Regions from separate parts of the Pseudomonas sp. LBUM1663 genome, predicted to be linked through region 2. Evidence: predicted binding sites of a transcription regulator. Region 2 holds the regulator's gene; each other region holds the start of a gene.
What was found. The regulator sigma-54, encoded in region 2, starts transcription at its own class of promoters, with help from an activator protein. The targets are predictions, from matches to a motif close to ANTGGCATNNANNTTGCTNT.

Region 1 (4,221 bases), 990 kb from region 2:
TCTTCGTCCAGGTAGAAACGGATCATGTCCGTGACAAACGGATACACCGACTTGTCGTCCGCCACCCCCGTGCCGATGGCATTCGCCAACACCACGTTGCCGGATCGGTAAGACGACAGCAGCCCAGGAACCCCGAGCATCGAATCCGGGTTGAACGCCAGCGGATCGAGGAATGCATCGTCGAGGCGACGGTAAATCACGTCGACCGCCTTCGGCCCGTCCGTGGTGCGCATAAACACCTTGTCGTCGCGCACGAACAGGTCCGCACCTTCCACCAACTCAACGCCCATCTCCCGCGCCAGGAATGCATGCTCGAAAAACGCGCTGTTGAAACGACCCGGCGTCAGCACCACCACGCTCGGGTTATCGATCGGGCTGGAGCTTTTCAGGGTGTCGAGCAGCAGGTTCGGATAATGGTCGATCGGTGCGATGCGCTGGGCCGAGAACAACTCGGGAAACAACCGCATCATCATCTTGCGGTCTTCGAGCATGTAGCTCACGCCGCTGGGTGTACGAAGGTTGTCTTCAAGCACGTAGTACGAGCCGTCGCCATCGCGCACCAGATCGACGCCGGAGATGTGCGAGTAGATATCGCGGTGCAGATCGAGCCCTTGCATCGCCAACTGGTATTGCTCGTTGGCCAGCACTTGCTCGGCCGGGATGATGCCGGCCTTGATGATGCGCTGCTCGTGATAGAGGTCGGCGAGGAACATGTTCAACGCCTTGACCCGCTGGATACAGCCGCGCTCGACGATCCGCCATTCACTGGCGGGGATGCTGCGCGGAATGGTATCGAAAGGAATCAGGCGCTCTGTCCCCTGCTCATCACCGTAGAGCGTGAACGTAATCCCGGCGCGATGAAATAACAGATCGGCCTCGCGTCGCCGTTGTGCCAAGAGCTCGTCAGGCGTCTCGGCCAGCCAACGGGCAAACTCCCGATAATGCGGGCGGACCTGGCCGCCGGCATCGTACATCTCATCAAAATAGGTGCGGATCATGCCGTACTCCTTGTCACCCGGACATCTAGGCTTCGCAAGGCCCGTGCCATCGGCAGAAACGCTTTGTTATCAATCAGTTGGATAATCACGCTGTTTGCACCGCACCAATCCTGTGCAGCAAACGCCCCCAGCTGATCGCCCCCGCTTCATTACAAGGCGACGTTGTCGCCTATCACCAGCATAGTCAGAGTTGATTTCACTGCCCGTCCGGCGGTGCGGATAATCCGCGCATTCGCTGCAAAACCTGATCGAACTTCCCTTTAGCCGCCTGCTCAGGCGGTTTTTTTTGCGCCGGGATTCTTGTTTCAGGGTTTTGCCGAGGGGATATTCCGAGCGCCATAAACGAAAACGGCCAACCCGAAGGTCAGCCGTTGCTGAGCGTTGTCACTGTTCATAACTTTATGCGAGTCGCCCTCGTACTTCCTGCTTGACGCCCCACCCTTCGAGGATGCCGCCCAGAGGCTCGACCACCGCCTCGAAACCCTGTTCGAAATCGCCGATATCATCGTAGGTGGCGTACATGACTTTGCTCAGTTCGAGCGCCCATGCGCCGTCATCGCGCACACTGATTTGCGCGTTCAAGGATTCACCTTTGTATTGCCCTGCCGCCCTGCGTGCCCGCTCCTCGTCCGGGAAAATGGCGTAGAACTCGATGGGATGGAATCGTGAAAAATCGAAGCCGCCTTCTTTCATGCGGCGCAACACGCTGCTGCTGATGTCTTCTTGATAGGCTGTGCTCATGAAACGTCCCCCTCAATCATGATGGATAGACTTTCCGTATTCCCGGCACGCGCAACCGATTGGTGCGAGTGATGCGGCAACCAGGTTGCCGGTGGGAAGCAAGCATGTGCTGACAAGACCAGACCTTAGCGATCCGTTCGCTGATCTCGATTGCAGAGTAGCCCCAAGACAGAGGCGCTGCCAAGGCCTGGATAAGAATGAGACAGGTGTTGTTCAGATTGGCGTGATGCCGAGGATTTGAATGCTGTTCTGGGCTTTGAGACTTTTGACGCTGGCATCAGCGGTTCGCCCTTCCAGATCATTCAGATCCAGTTCGGCGGCGACAGGAAGGAGCCGGGCCTTGATGAGTTTCGCGGCTTGCTCGTTATCCGGGCACTCGTCGCACTCAAAGACTTCATCGACTGTTTCACCGTGATCATCCACGAAAGTGATTTTCCACTTTTGCATCAGTGCCTCCTCGAACAAACCCGCAAATGGGCTTACAACCATCTGGACTTTTGGCCTGAGTGATCGTTCAAACGGATTACCGCATGCAGGTATGAAAAAAATACAGGATCCTTTAGGTGCGAAGCTTGCTCGCGAAAGCGGTGCATCAGTCAACGTGTGTATTGCCTGATGCACCGCTTTCGCGAACAAGCTTCGCTCCTACAAGGGGGTTATGCGCACATCTTCAGTTTAGTCGTTGCTTGGCTTGTTCACCGCTTGCAGCACGTATTGCGGCAAGGCGAAGGCGCCGATGTGGATTTCCGGGTTGTAATAGCGGGTGATGATGCCGCTGCCGGCGAAACGCTGTTGCAGGGTTTCGCGGGACAACTTGCGATAGGCGGTGTTGGTCGCGCCCCAGGCAAAGGTCATGGCGCCGCCGATGTAGGTCGGCACTGCGGCCTGATAGAAGTGCCAGTCCGGGAATAGGCTGCGCAGGCGGCCAGCGGTGGTTTTGACTTCTTCGATCTGCATGAACGGCGTGCCGTTCTGGGTGACCAGGATGCCGCCTTCGTTCAGGCAGCGACGGCAGGCCTGGTAGAAGTTTTCGGAGAACAGCACTTCACCCGGACCGATCGGGTCGGTGGAGTCGGAAATGATCACGTCGAATTTTTCGGTGGTGGTGGCGACGAAACGCATGCCGTCGTCGATCACCAGGTTCAGGCGTGGATCATCGAACGCACCCTTGGAGTGGTTCGGGAGGAATTCCTTGCACATGTCGACCACGGTGCCGTCAATCTCGACCATGGTGATGTGCTCGATGCTGCGGTGCTTGGCCACTTCACGCAGCATGCCGCCGTCGCCACCACCGATGATCAACACGCGCTTGGCGGTGCCGTGCGCCAGGATCGGCACGTGGGTGAGCATCTCGTGATAGATGAATTCGTCGGCCTCGGTGGTCTGGATCACGCCGTCCAGCGCCATGACCCGGCCCATGCGCGGGTTTTCGAAAATCACCAGGTGCTGGTGTTCGGTGCGCACTTCGTGCAGCAGTTTTTCCATGCGAAAACGCTGGCCGTAGCCTTCGTAGAGGGTTTCCAGGTATTCGCTGGTGGTGATGTTGCTCATGGGAAGTGCTCCGATGAATGCGGTGGCAACGGACGGTTACCCGCCCATGATGGCCAATCGATCGACTCGATTAACCGGGAAAGGCGCGCATTCTACGTTGCGGAAGATGACAGGTCGAACCTTCTGACACCCACATGCCTGTAGGAGCGAGACTTGCCCGCGAAGAACGATAACTCGGGCTTTTTGTTAAGCCGTGTAATCGTTCTTCGAGGGTAAGCCTCGCTCCTACAGCGGGGGCGGTGTTGGGGTCAGATCCGCACATTGCCCCGTGGCCCGGCGATGGCCCAGATGATCAGGCCCAGGACCGGCAGCAGCAGGATCAGCAGCACCCAGATGATTTTCATCCCTGTGTCGGCGCCACTTTTGAGCACGTTGATGATGGCCCAGATGTCCAGGACAAGAATAATCAGGCCAATCAGGCCATTGAACGTGGAACCCATGGTGTCGCTCCCTAAGAGTGGTGTGCACTCTTAGGATAGCCGGGCCTTGCGAGGGTTCCGTTTTTTAAACGTGGACCGCGATTTTCAGGGCTTCGAGCGATGGCGCGGCGGTGATACCCACTTGTGCGCACAACTCGAGTACGCGCGGTACGTCGTTGCCGTAGACCAATACCACTTGCAGTTCGTCGTCGAGCAACTGGCTGAAGTTCATCAGCGTGTAACCGCCGTTTTCCTTGTTCATGCTGCCCATCTGCACCTGAATGCGGTTGAGCGCGGTCAGGGCTTCGGTCTTGGCCAGTTGCTTGGGTTTGATGTTGAAATCAACACTGGGGCCGAACGAGGCGACGATCTGGGCGAACAGGTCGACGTAGGTGTCGGCCTGGAACAGCACGGTTTCCGGCAGGCTGCCGACCACAACCCACTCGCCCAGTGGAATCGGGAAGGAGTCGTCGTAGTTGATATCCGGATTGGCCGTCAGAAAAGCCTCGGGA
Region 2 (4,221 bases):
GCCGAAAAACGACGCGAAAAAGGCCCCGTAATGGCAACTCTGAAAGCTCAGCATCTGGCCAAGAGCTACAAGAGCCGCCAGGTCGTGCGTGACGTCAGCCTGTCCATCGACAGCGGTCAGATCGTCGGCCTGTTGGGTCCCAACGGCGCCGGCAAGACCACCTGTTTCTACATGATCGTTGGCCTGGTGCAGGCCGATCAGGGTCGCGTACTGATCGACGATCTGGACGTCAGCCACCAGCCGATGCACGGTCGCGCAAAGGCTGGTATCGGCTATCTTCCGCAAGAAGCGTCGATCTTCCGCAAACTATCGGTGGCCGATAACATCATGGCCATCCTCGAGACCCGCAAGGAACTCGACAAGGCCGAGCGTCGCAAAGAGCTGGAAAGCCTGCTGCAGGAATTCCACATCAGCCACATCCGCGACAACCTCGGCATGAGCTTGTCCGGCGGTGAACGTCGCCGGGTGGAAATCGCCCGGGCACTGGCCACCAACCCGAAATTCATCCTCCTCGACGAACCATTCGCCGGTGTGGACCCGATTTCGGTGGGCGACATCAAACAGATCATCTACCACCTCAAGGCCAAAGGCATTGGCGTGCTGATCACTGACCACAACGTCCGTGAAACACTGGATATCTGCGAAACCGCCTACATCGTCAACGATGGCCAACTGATCGCCGAAGGTGACTCCGCCACCATCCTGGCCAACGAACTGGTCAAGGAAGTGTATCTGGGCCATGAGTTCCGCCTGTAAGCGTTGAGGTGTCTGGCTGGTTGTCCGGGCGCTTGCCTCGATAAAAAATCAATACTTTTTTATTGTTACAGCGCTCTAGGCAAACGCTGCAGTTTCGGGCATATAATTTGCTTATGTTTGGCGCTCCGGCGCCCTGTAGTGGATGGCGCATGTGCGCCGGCGAATAAGGTGTTAAGCCCCTGCCATGAAACCATCGCTAGTCTTGAGAATGGGCCAGCAGCTGACGATGACACCGCAGCTGCAACAGGCCATCCGCCTGCTCCAATTGTCGACCCTGGACCTGCAACAGGAAATCCAGGAGGCCCTGGAGTCCAATCCGATGCTCGAACGCCAGGAAGAAGGCGACGACTTCGATAACGCCGACCCCTTGGCCGACAAAGCCGAGCAGCTCCCCAACGCCGACATTTCGGAACCCTCCTACCAGGAAACCGCCCCGACGGTGGATAACCTCGAGGAAGGCGACTGGAACGAGCGCATTCCCAACGAGCTTCCCGTCGATACCGCGTGGGAAGACGTCTACCAGACCAGCGCCAGCAGCCTGCCGAGCAACGATGACGACGAGTGGGATTTCACCACCCGCACATCCGCCGGTGAAAGCCTGCAAAGCCATTTGTTGTGGCAACTGAACCTGGCACCGATGTCCGACACCGATCGCCTGATCGCCGTGACCCTGATCGACTGCATCAACAATCAGGGCTACCTGGACGAAACCCTCGAGGAAATTCTCGAGGCCTTCGATCCGGAACTAGACATCGAACTGGACGAAATCGAAGCCGTCCTGCACCGCATCCAGCAATTCGAACCGGCCGGCATTGGCGCCCGCAACCTGGGCGAATGCCTGCTGCTGCAATTGCGCCAACTGCCTGCCAAGACGCCTTGGCTGGCCGAAGCGAAACGCCTGGTCACCGACTACATCGACCTGCTCGGCAGCCGTGATTACAGCCAGCTGATGCGTCGCATGAAGCTCAAGGAAGATGAACTGCGCCAGGTCATCGAGCTGGTGCAGAGCCTCAACCCGCGCCCGGGCTCACAGATCGAGTCCAGTGAAGCCGAGTATGTTGTCCCTGACGTGATCGTGCGCAAGGACAATGAGCGCTGGCTGGTCGAGCTGAACCAGGAATCAGTGCCACGGCTGCGGGTCAACGCCCAATACGCCGGTTTTGTCCGCCGCGCCGACACCAGCGCCGATAACACCTTCATGCGCAACCAGCTGCAAGAAGCCCGCTGGTTCATCAAAAGCCTACAAAGTCGCAACGAAACCCTGATGAAAGTGGCCACCCAGATCGTCGAGCATCAGCGCGGCTTCCTGGAGTATGGCGACGAAGCGATGAAACCGCTGGTGCTGCATGACATCGCCGAAGCGGTGGGGATGCACGAGTCGACGATTTCAAGGGTGACCACGCAGAAGTTCATGCATACCCCTCGGGGCATATATGAACTGAAATACTTTTTCTCCAGCCACGTCAGCACCTCCGAAGGCGGCGAATGCTCGTCCACAGCGATCCGCGCGATCATCAAAAAACTGGTTGCTGCGGAAAATCAGAAAAAGCCGTTGAGTGACAGCAAGATCGCTGGTTTACTGGAGGCACAAGGCATTCAGGTGGCTCGCCGCACCGTCGCCAAGTACCGCGAATCCCTCGGGATCGCGCCTTCGAGCGAACGCAAGCGGTTGATGTAGAGCCACGCCACAGCGTTCCAGTGGTAGATCATCTGATCTACCGCTTTATGCACTGGCAACGAAGGAGAAGCTGTATGCAAGTCAACATCAGTGGACACCAACTGGAAGTGACCGAACCTCTTCGCACCTACATCGGCGAAAAACTCCAACGATTAGAGAGGCATTTCGACAAGATCACCAACGTGCAAGTCACGATGTGCGTCGAAAAGCTGAAGCAGAAAATCGAAGCCACGCTGCATATTCCCGGCAGTGAGGTCGTCGCAAACGCGGAACATACAGATATGTACGCGGCGATCGACTTACTGACCGACAAGCTGGATAAACAACTCAAAAAGCATAAGGAAAAGACCCAAAGCCTCCTTCAGGGCGCGACCGGTCGTTAACACTCCCTACCCATGATCCGACTTGAAAGCATCCTGACCCCCGGCCGTTCCCTCGTGAACGTGCCGGGCGGCAGCAAAAAGAAAGCCCTCGAGCAAATTGCCAACCTTATCCATAAAGAAGTCCCGGATCTGGAGATGCAAGATGTCTTCGAGGCTCTGATTGCCCGTGAAAAACTCGGCTCGACCGGTTTTGGTAACGGCATCGCCATTCCCCACTGCCGTCTGAAAGGTTGTACGTCGCCTGTCAGCGCACTGATGCACCTCGACGCCCCCATCGATTTCGACGCCATCGACGGCGCCCCGGTTGACCTGCTGTTCGTTCTGCTGGTCCCGGAAGCCGCTACCGATGCCCACCTGGAACTACTTCGCCAGATCGCCAGCATGCTCGATCGAAAGGAAGTCCGCGAAAAACTGCGCAGCGCCTCGAGCAATGAAGCCTTGTATCAGGTTGTCCTGGACGAGCAAAACGGTCATTAATCATGCGCCTGATCATCGTCAGTGGCCGTTCCGGCTCAGGTAAAAGTACCGCACTCGATGTTCTCGAGGACAACGGCTACTACTGCATCGATAACCTCCCGGCCGGATTGCTGCCGGAACTGGCCGAGCGCGCGCTAATTCATACCGAGCTCGCTCAACCGCTGGTTGCTGTATCCATCGATGCGCGCAACCTGCCGAGTCACCTGTCGCGGTTTCCGGAATTGCTCGAAGAAGTCCGCAGTCGGCATATCAAGTGTGACGTGCTGTATCTGGACGCCGACGAAGAAACGTTGCTCAAACGCTTTTCGGAAACCCGCCGCCGCCACCCACTGAGCAACGCCAATCGCTCGCTGGCCGAGGCGATTCAGGACGAAAGTAATCTGCTGGGCCCGATCGCCGATCTGGCAGACCTCAAGGTGAACACCACCAACCTGAACCTTTATCAGCTGCGCGATACCATCAAGCTGCGCCTGCTGAACCAGCCGGAAGCCGGCACTGCGTTCCTGGTGGAATCTTTCGGATTCAAGCGGGGCATGCCGGTAGATGCGGACCTGGTGTTCGACGTGCGCTGCCTGCCCAACCCTTACTGGAAGCCGGAATTGCGCGACCAATCCGGTCTTGATCAACCGGTGGCCGAATACCTGGCGGCACAACCGGACGTCGAAGAGATGTTCCAGGACATCTCCACGTACCTGCTCAAGTGGTTGCCGCGCTTTGCCGCCAGCAACCGGGCTTATGTCACCATTGCCATTGGCTGCACCGGCGGGCATCACCGCTCCGTCTACCTGACCGAACGTCTGGGCCAGGTCCTGCAACAATCCCTGAAGAACGTCCAGGTTCGCCACCGCGACCTCAGCTAAAGGATTCACATCGCGATGCCTGCTCTGGAAATCGAAATCATCAACAAGCTGGGCCTGCATGCCCGCG
Region 3 (4,221 bases), 2.7 Mb from region 2:
AAATTTGTACTTGCCAGCCTTGGCCACTTCGCCTGCATCGTTCTTGCCGTCCCAGATGAAGCTGGCGTTGCCGGCCTTCTGGCTGCCCAGGTCGATGGTGCGAATCAATTTGCCATCAGCGTCGGTGATCTTGATCGTCACCGGATCCACCGATGCCGGAACCACGGCCGTGCCGTTGAAGCTCTTGGAGGTATCGACGACCGCTGTGTCGGTCTGCGCGACCACCGAGCGGCCCACCAGCGAAGACGCTTGCAGCGCTTGCGACGAGTTGTAGTTGCCGGCAATGCCGCTGACCGTATCGTTCAGCGTGGTGATGCCTTCCAGGCTACTGAACTGAGCCAGCTGAGCGACGAAGTCACCGTTGTCCTGGGGCTCGAGCGGGTTCTGGTTTTTCAGCTGGGTGACCAGCAATTGCAGGAACGCATCCTTGCCCAACGCCTTCTTGCCGGTGGCGCTGTTGGTCGCCGAGGTCAGGCCGTCGGCGCTGGTGTTGGTCTTGACCGAAGAATTGGCCAAGACATCCTTGATGTTCACGCCGCTGGTGGTATCGGTAACACTCATCTGAGTCGCCCCTTATCACTGACCGAGGGTCAGGACCTTCTGCATCATGGTTTTGGCGGTGTTCATCATTTCGGCGTTGGTCTGGAACGAGCGACTGGCGGAAATCATGTCGGCCATTTCTTCGACGACGTTGACGTTCGGGTAGTAGACGTAGCCCTTGGCATCGGCGGCCGGATGATTCGGCTCGTAACGCGCATCAAGGTTGCTCTGGTCTTCGACCACGCCCAGCACTTGCACGCCTTGACCGGCGGCGTCCTGGTTCTGGAACAGCGAATCGCTGCCGCCGCTCTGGCCGCCCTGGAACATGGTGGCGAACACCGGGTGACGGGCGCGATAGGTCTGGTCGATGCTCGACGAGACGGTTTCGGCGTTGGCGATGTTCGAGGCCACGGTGTTCAAGCGCGTGGTCTGCGCACTCATGCCGCTACCGGCAATGTTGAAAACACTGGATAGAGACATGAATTACTCTCCGCGCAGGGCTGACATCAGCCCTTTGAATTTGCTGTTGAGCAGGGTGAAGCTGGCCTGGAAGCCGACGGCGTTTTCCGCGTAGTTCGACTGTTCCAGTTGGGCGTCCACGGTGTTCTGGTCGATCGACGGCTGCATGGGCGTGCGATACATCAGCGACTCGTCGCCATTGCCCAGGCCTTCGGCCTCGATATGGCGGTTGTTGGTCATGTTCAAGGCAAACGTGCCACCCTTGGTTTTCTCGTTCTGTGCGGCGAGCACTTTGGAGAACTCCAGATCCCGAGCCTTGTAGTTCGGGGTGTCGGCGTTGGCGATGTTGTTGGCCAGGACCTCGGCACGCTGCGCGCGGAAGCCCAGGGCTTGTTCGTGGATACCGAGCGCTTTATCGAAGCTGATGCTCATGTCGGGAAACCTTCGGGTGACCTGATTTTTCGTATCAGAGACATAGCAAGCGGCGTGCCAATTCAAAAAAGCCCGGAAACCGGGGCTTTGCCGGCAGTGGCAAGGCGGCAATGCCAGAAAAGCGGCAACCGATTTCCGCCGCCTGCCGCTTTTCTGCCGCTTATCACCCTACAAAGAACAGCACCGGCCTCCTGTAGGAGTGAGCCCTGTGGCGAGGGGGCTTGCCCCCGTTCGGCTGCGAAGCAGTCGTAAATGCGATTTAACTTTGAAATGCCGGGGCCGCTTCGCGACACAACGGGGGCAAGCCCCCTCGCCACAGGGCTCACTCCCACAGGGTTCTAGTGGTGGGTTCGGGAAATCATCCGGCAAAAAAAACGGGAGTCCCTGAGGACTCCCGTTTTTTTAATGCTGCCAACGAATCACTTCGCCTGGTAAATGATCCCCGGGCTGCACTGGACCATCTGGTAATGATCCGGCAAACCGTTCAGCGCTTCGGAGGCGCCGAGGAACAGATAACCGCCCGGCTTGAGCGTGCTGTGAATGCGCAACAGGATGTCTTTCTTCACCTCGGCGGAGAAGTAGATCAGCACGTTGCGGCAGAACACGATGTCGAACTTGCCCAAGGCTGCGTAGCTGTCCAGCAGGTTGAACGAGCGAAATTCCACGCGGCTCTTGATCGGTGCCTTGATGGCCCAGCGTCCCGGCCCTTTGGGGTCGAAGTAACGCTGAAGGCGCTCGGGCGACAGGCCACGGCCGATGGCCAGGCTGTCGTACTCGCCGGTCTTGCAGTTGGTCAGCATGGTGCCGGACAAGTCGGTCGCGACGATTTGCGCGCCCATCTTCAACTGGCCCATGTTGACGCGCTCGAACTCATCGATGGACATCGACAGCGAATACGGTTCCTGACCCGACGAGCACGCCGCCGACCAGATCCGCAGGCGCTGGCCGGGGGCCGCCTTGATCGCTTCGGGCAACACCTTGTTCTTCAAGACTTCAAACGGATAGGTGTCACGAAACCACAGGGTTTCGTTGGTGGTCATGGCATCCACCACCATCTCGCGCAAACCGCTGCGCGGCTGGGTCTGGATGCGCTGAACCAGCTCACCCAGGGACTTGATGCCTTGCTGCTCCATCAGTTTGTTGAGACGGCTCGAGACCAGGTACTGCTTGTTTTCACCGAGCAAAATGCCACAGGCTTTTTCCAGGAATACCCGGAACTGTTCGAAATCCAAATTACCCGTAGACAAAGATGCCGCCTCTTAAATCGTGTTAACCACCAGGGGCAGAAGGCCCCTAGCTGATATCTGCTGCTTTGATCCGGTCGACTACCCGGGATGCCAGGTCATCAGGACGGAATTTGGCAAGGAAGTCATCCGCGCCGACCTTCTTGACCATTGCCTGATTGAATACACCCGACAACGAAGTATGCAGGATGATATGAAGCTTTTGCATGCGCGGGTCGTTGCGGATCTCGGCCGTCAGGGTGTACCCGTCCATTTCCGGCATCTCGATGTCGGAAATCATCATCAGGAACTCTTCTTCCGGCTTCTTGCCCTCATCAACCAGCTTGCGCAAGTAATCCAGCGCTTGCCGGCCGTCGTTCAATGCCACCACTTCGACGCCGACCGTTTGCAGGCAACGAGTCACCTGCTTGCGCGCCACCGACGAGTCATCGACCGTCAATACCCGCAAGGACAGCGCCTTGTGCTGGGTTTCGACATCCACCACGCCGACCGAAATCGCTTCCGGTGTCGGCGCCACTTCCGCCAGCACTTTCTCGACGTCGATGATTTCGACTAACTGATTGTCGACCCGAGTCACAGCTGTCAGGTAATGATCGCGTCCCGTGCCCTTGGGTGGCGGATGAATCTCCTCCCAGTTCATGTTGACGATGCGCTCCACCGAGCGCACCAGGAAACCCTGGGTCTTGGTGTTGTACTCCGTGATGATCACGAACGGGTTGCTTTGATCTTTAAGTGCGCCGGAGCCGGTCGCCATTGCCAGATCAAGAATCGGAATGGTCGCCCCCCGGATACTTGCCACACCGCACACGACAGGACTGGACTTGGGCATCAGGGTCAGTTTGGGGCATTGCAGCACTTCCCGAACCTTGAACACGTTGATCCCATACAGCTGCTGGCCGTCGAGACGGAACAACAACAGCTCAAGGCGATTTTGCCCAACCAATTGCGTGCGCTGGTTTACTGCATCCATTACACCAGCCATGCACAGACTCCTACACCAACGCTTAAGTGTGTTGCGACGCACGTTCATTGCTAAACGGCACGGCGCTTGCTTTTTAACTCTTATGAACACAGAACCGACATTTTTCCGACGCCTGACATCAATGACCCGCAAATTGCTTTGCGCGATGTCGGCCGTTTGCCTGTTCAACGCTGGCAGCCCTGCCCTTGCTGACGCGGTTACCTTGCCTGACATGCTTATCGGCGTCACTCAGGGCTTTCTTGAATTCACCGTAGAAGACTATTTGGCCACCAGTCAAACGGAAGGACGCTACGAAATCGAGGTCAACCAGCTCGATCCGCGACTGCGCATGCCCATGTGCGACAAGGAATTGACAGCCACCCTGGAGAGCCCAGCGACCCCGATTGGGCGGGTCACGGTCAAGGTCCGCTGCGACAGCACATCCCCCTGGACAGTCTTCGTACCCGCTCAAGTCCGCCTGTTTCGGGACGTTGTCACCACCACCCGACCGCTCAAACGCGCCGGGGTCATCGAGCCCGGCGACGTCATGTTGCGCGAGCGGGACATCAGCCTGATCAACCAGGG

Region 1: ACA075_RS09010 (circularly permuted type 2 ATP-grasp protein) is a predicted target of sigma-54. The motif match lies at 1,030-1,049, and genes of this name have one in related genera.
Region 3: flgB (flagellar basal body rod protein FlgB) is a predicted target of sigma-54. The motif match lies at 1,474-1,493, and genes of this name have one in related genera.

What each region holds. Positions count from the first base shown of each region.
Region 1 covers NZ_CP166792.1:1,987,183-1,991,403, reverse strand. The annotation lists gene ACA075_RS09010 (circularly permuted type 2 ATP-grasp protein) at 1-998, opposite strand, end outside; gene ACA075_RS09005 (ribonuclease E inhibitor RraB) at 1,398-1,739, opposite strand; gene ACA075_RS09000 (hypothetical protein) at 1,953-2,186, opposite strand; gene speE (polyamine aminopropyltransferase) at 2,415-3,290, opposite strand; gene ACA075_RS08990 (PLDc N-terminal domain-containing protein) at 3,539-3,730, opposite strand; gene ACA075_RS08985 (hypothetical protein) at 3,795-4,221, opposite strand, start outside.
Region 2 covers NZ_CP166792.1:997,128-1,001,348, reverse strand. The annotation lists gene lptA (lipopolysaccharide transport periplasmic protein LptA) at 1-31, shown strand, start outside; gene lptB (LPS export ABC transporter ATP-binding protein) at 31-756, shown strand; gene ACA075_RS04335 (RNA polymerase factor sigma-54) at 941-2,434, shown strand; gene hpf (ribosome hibernation-promoting factor, HPF/YfiA family) at 2,509-2,817, shown strand; gene ptsN (PTS IIA-like nitrogen regulatory protein PtsN) at 2,830-3,294, shown strand; gene rapZ (RNase adapter RapZ) at 3,297-4,154, shown strand; gene ACA075_RS04315 (HPr family phosphocarrier protein) at 4,170-4,221, shown strand, end outside.
Region 3 covers NZ_CP166792.1:4,921,814-4,926,034, forward strand. The annotation lists gene flgD (flagellar hook assembly protein FlgD) at 1-561, opposite strand, end outside; gene flgC (flagellar basal body rod protein FlgC) at 577-1,020, opposite strand; gene flgB (flagellar basal body rod protein FlgB) at 1,024-1,431, opposite strand; gene cheR (protein-glutamate O-methyltransferase CheR) at 1,851-2,678, opposite strand; gene ACA075_RS22590 (chemotaxis protein CheV) at 2,725-3,657, opposite strand; gene flgA (flagellar basal body P-ring formation chaperone FlgA) at 3,740-4,221, shown strand, end outside.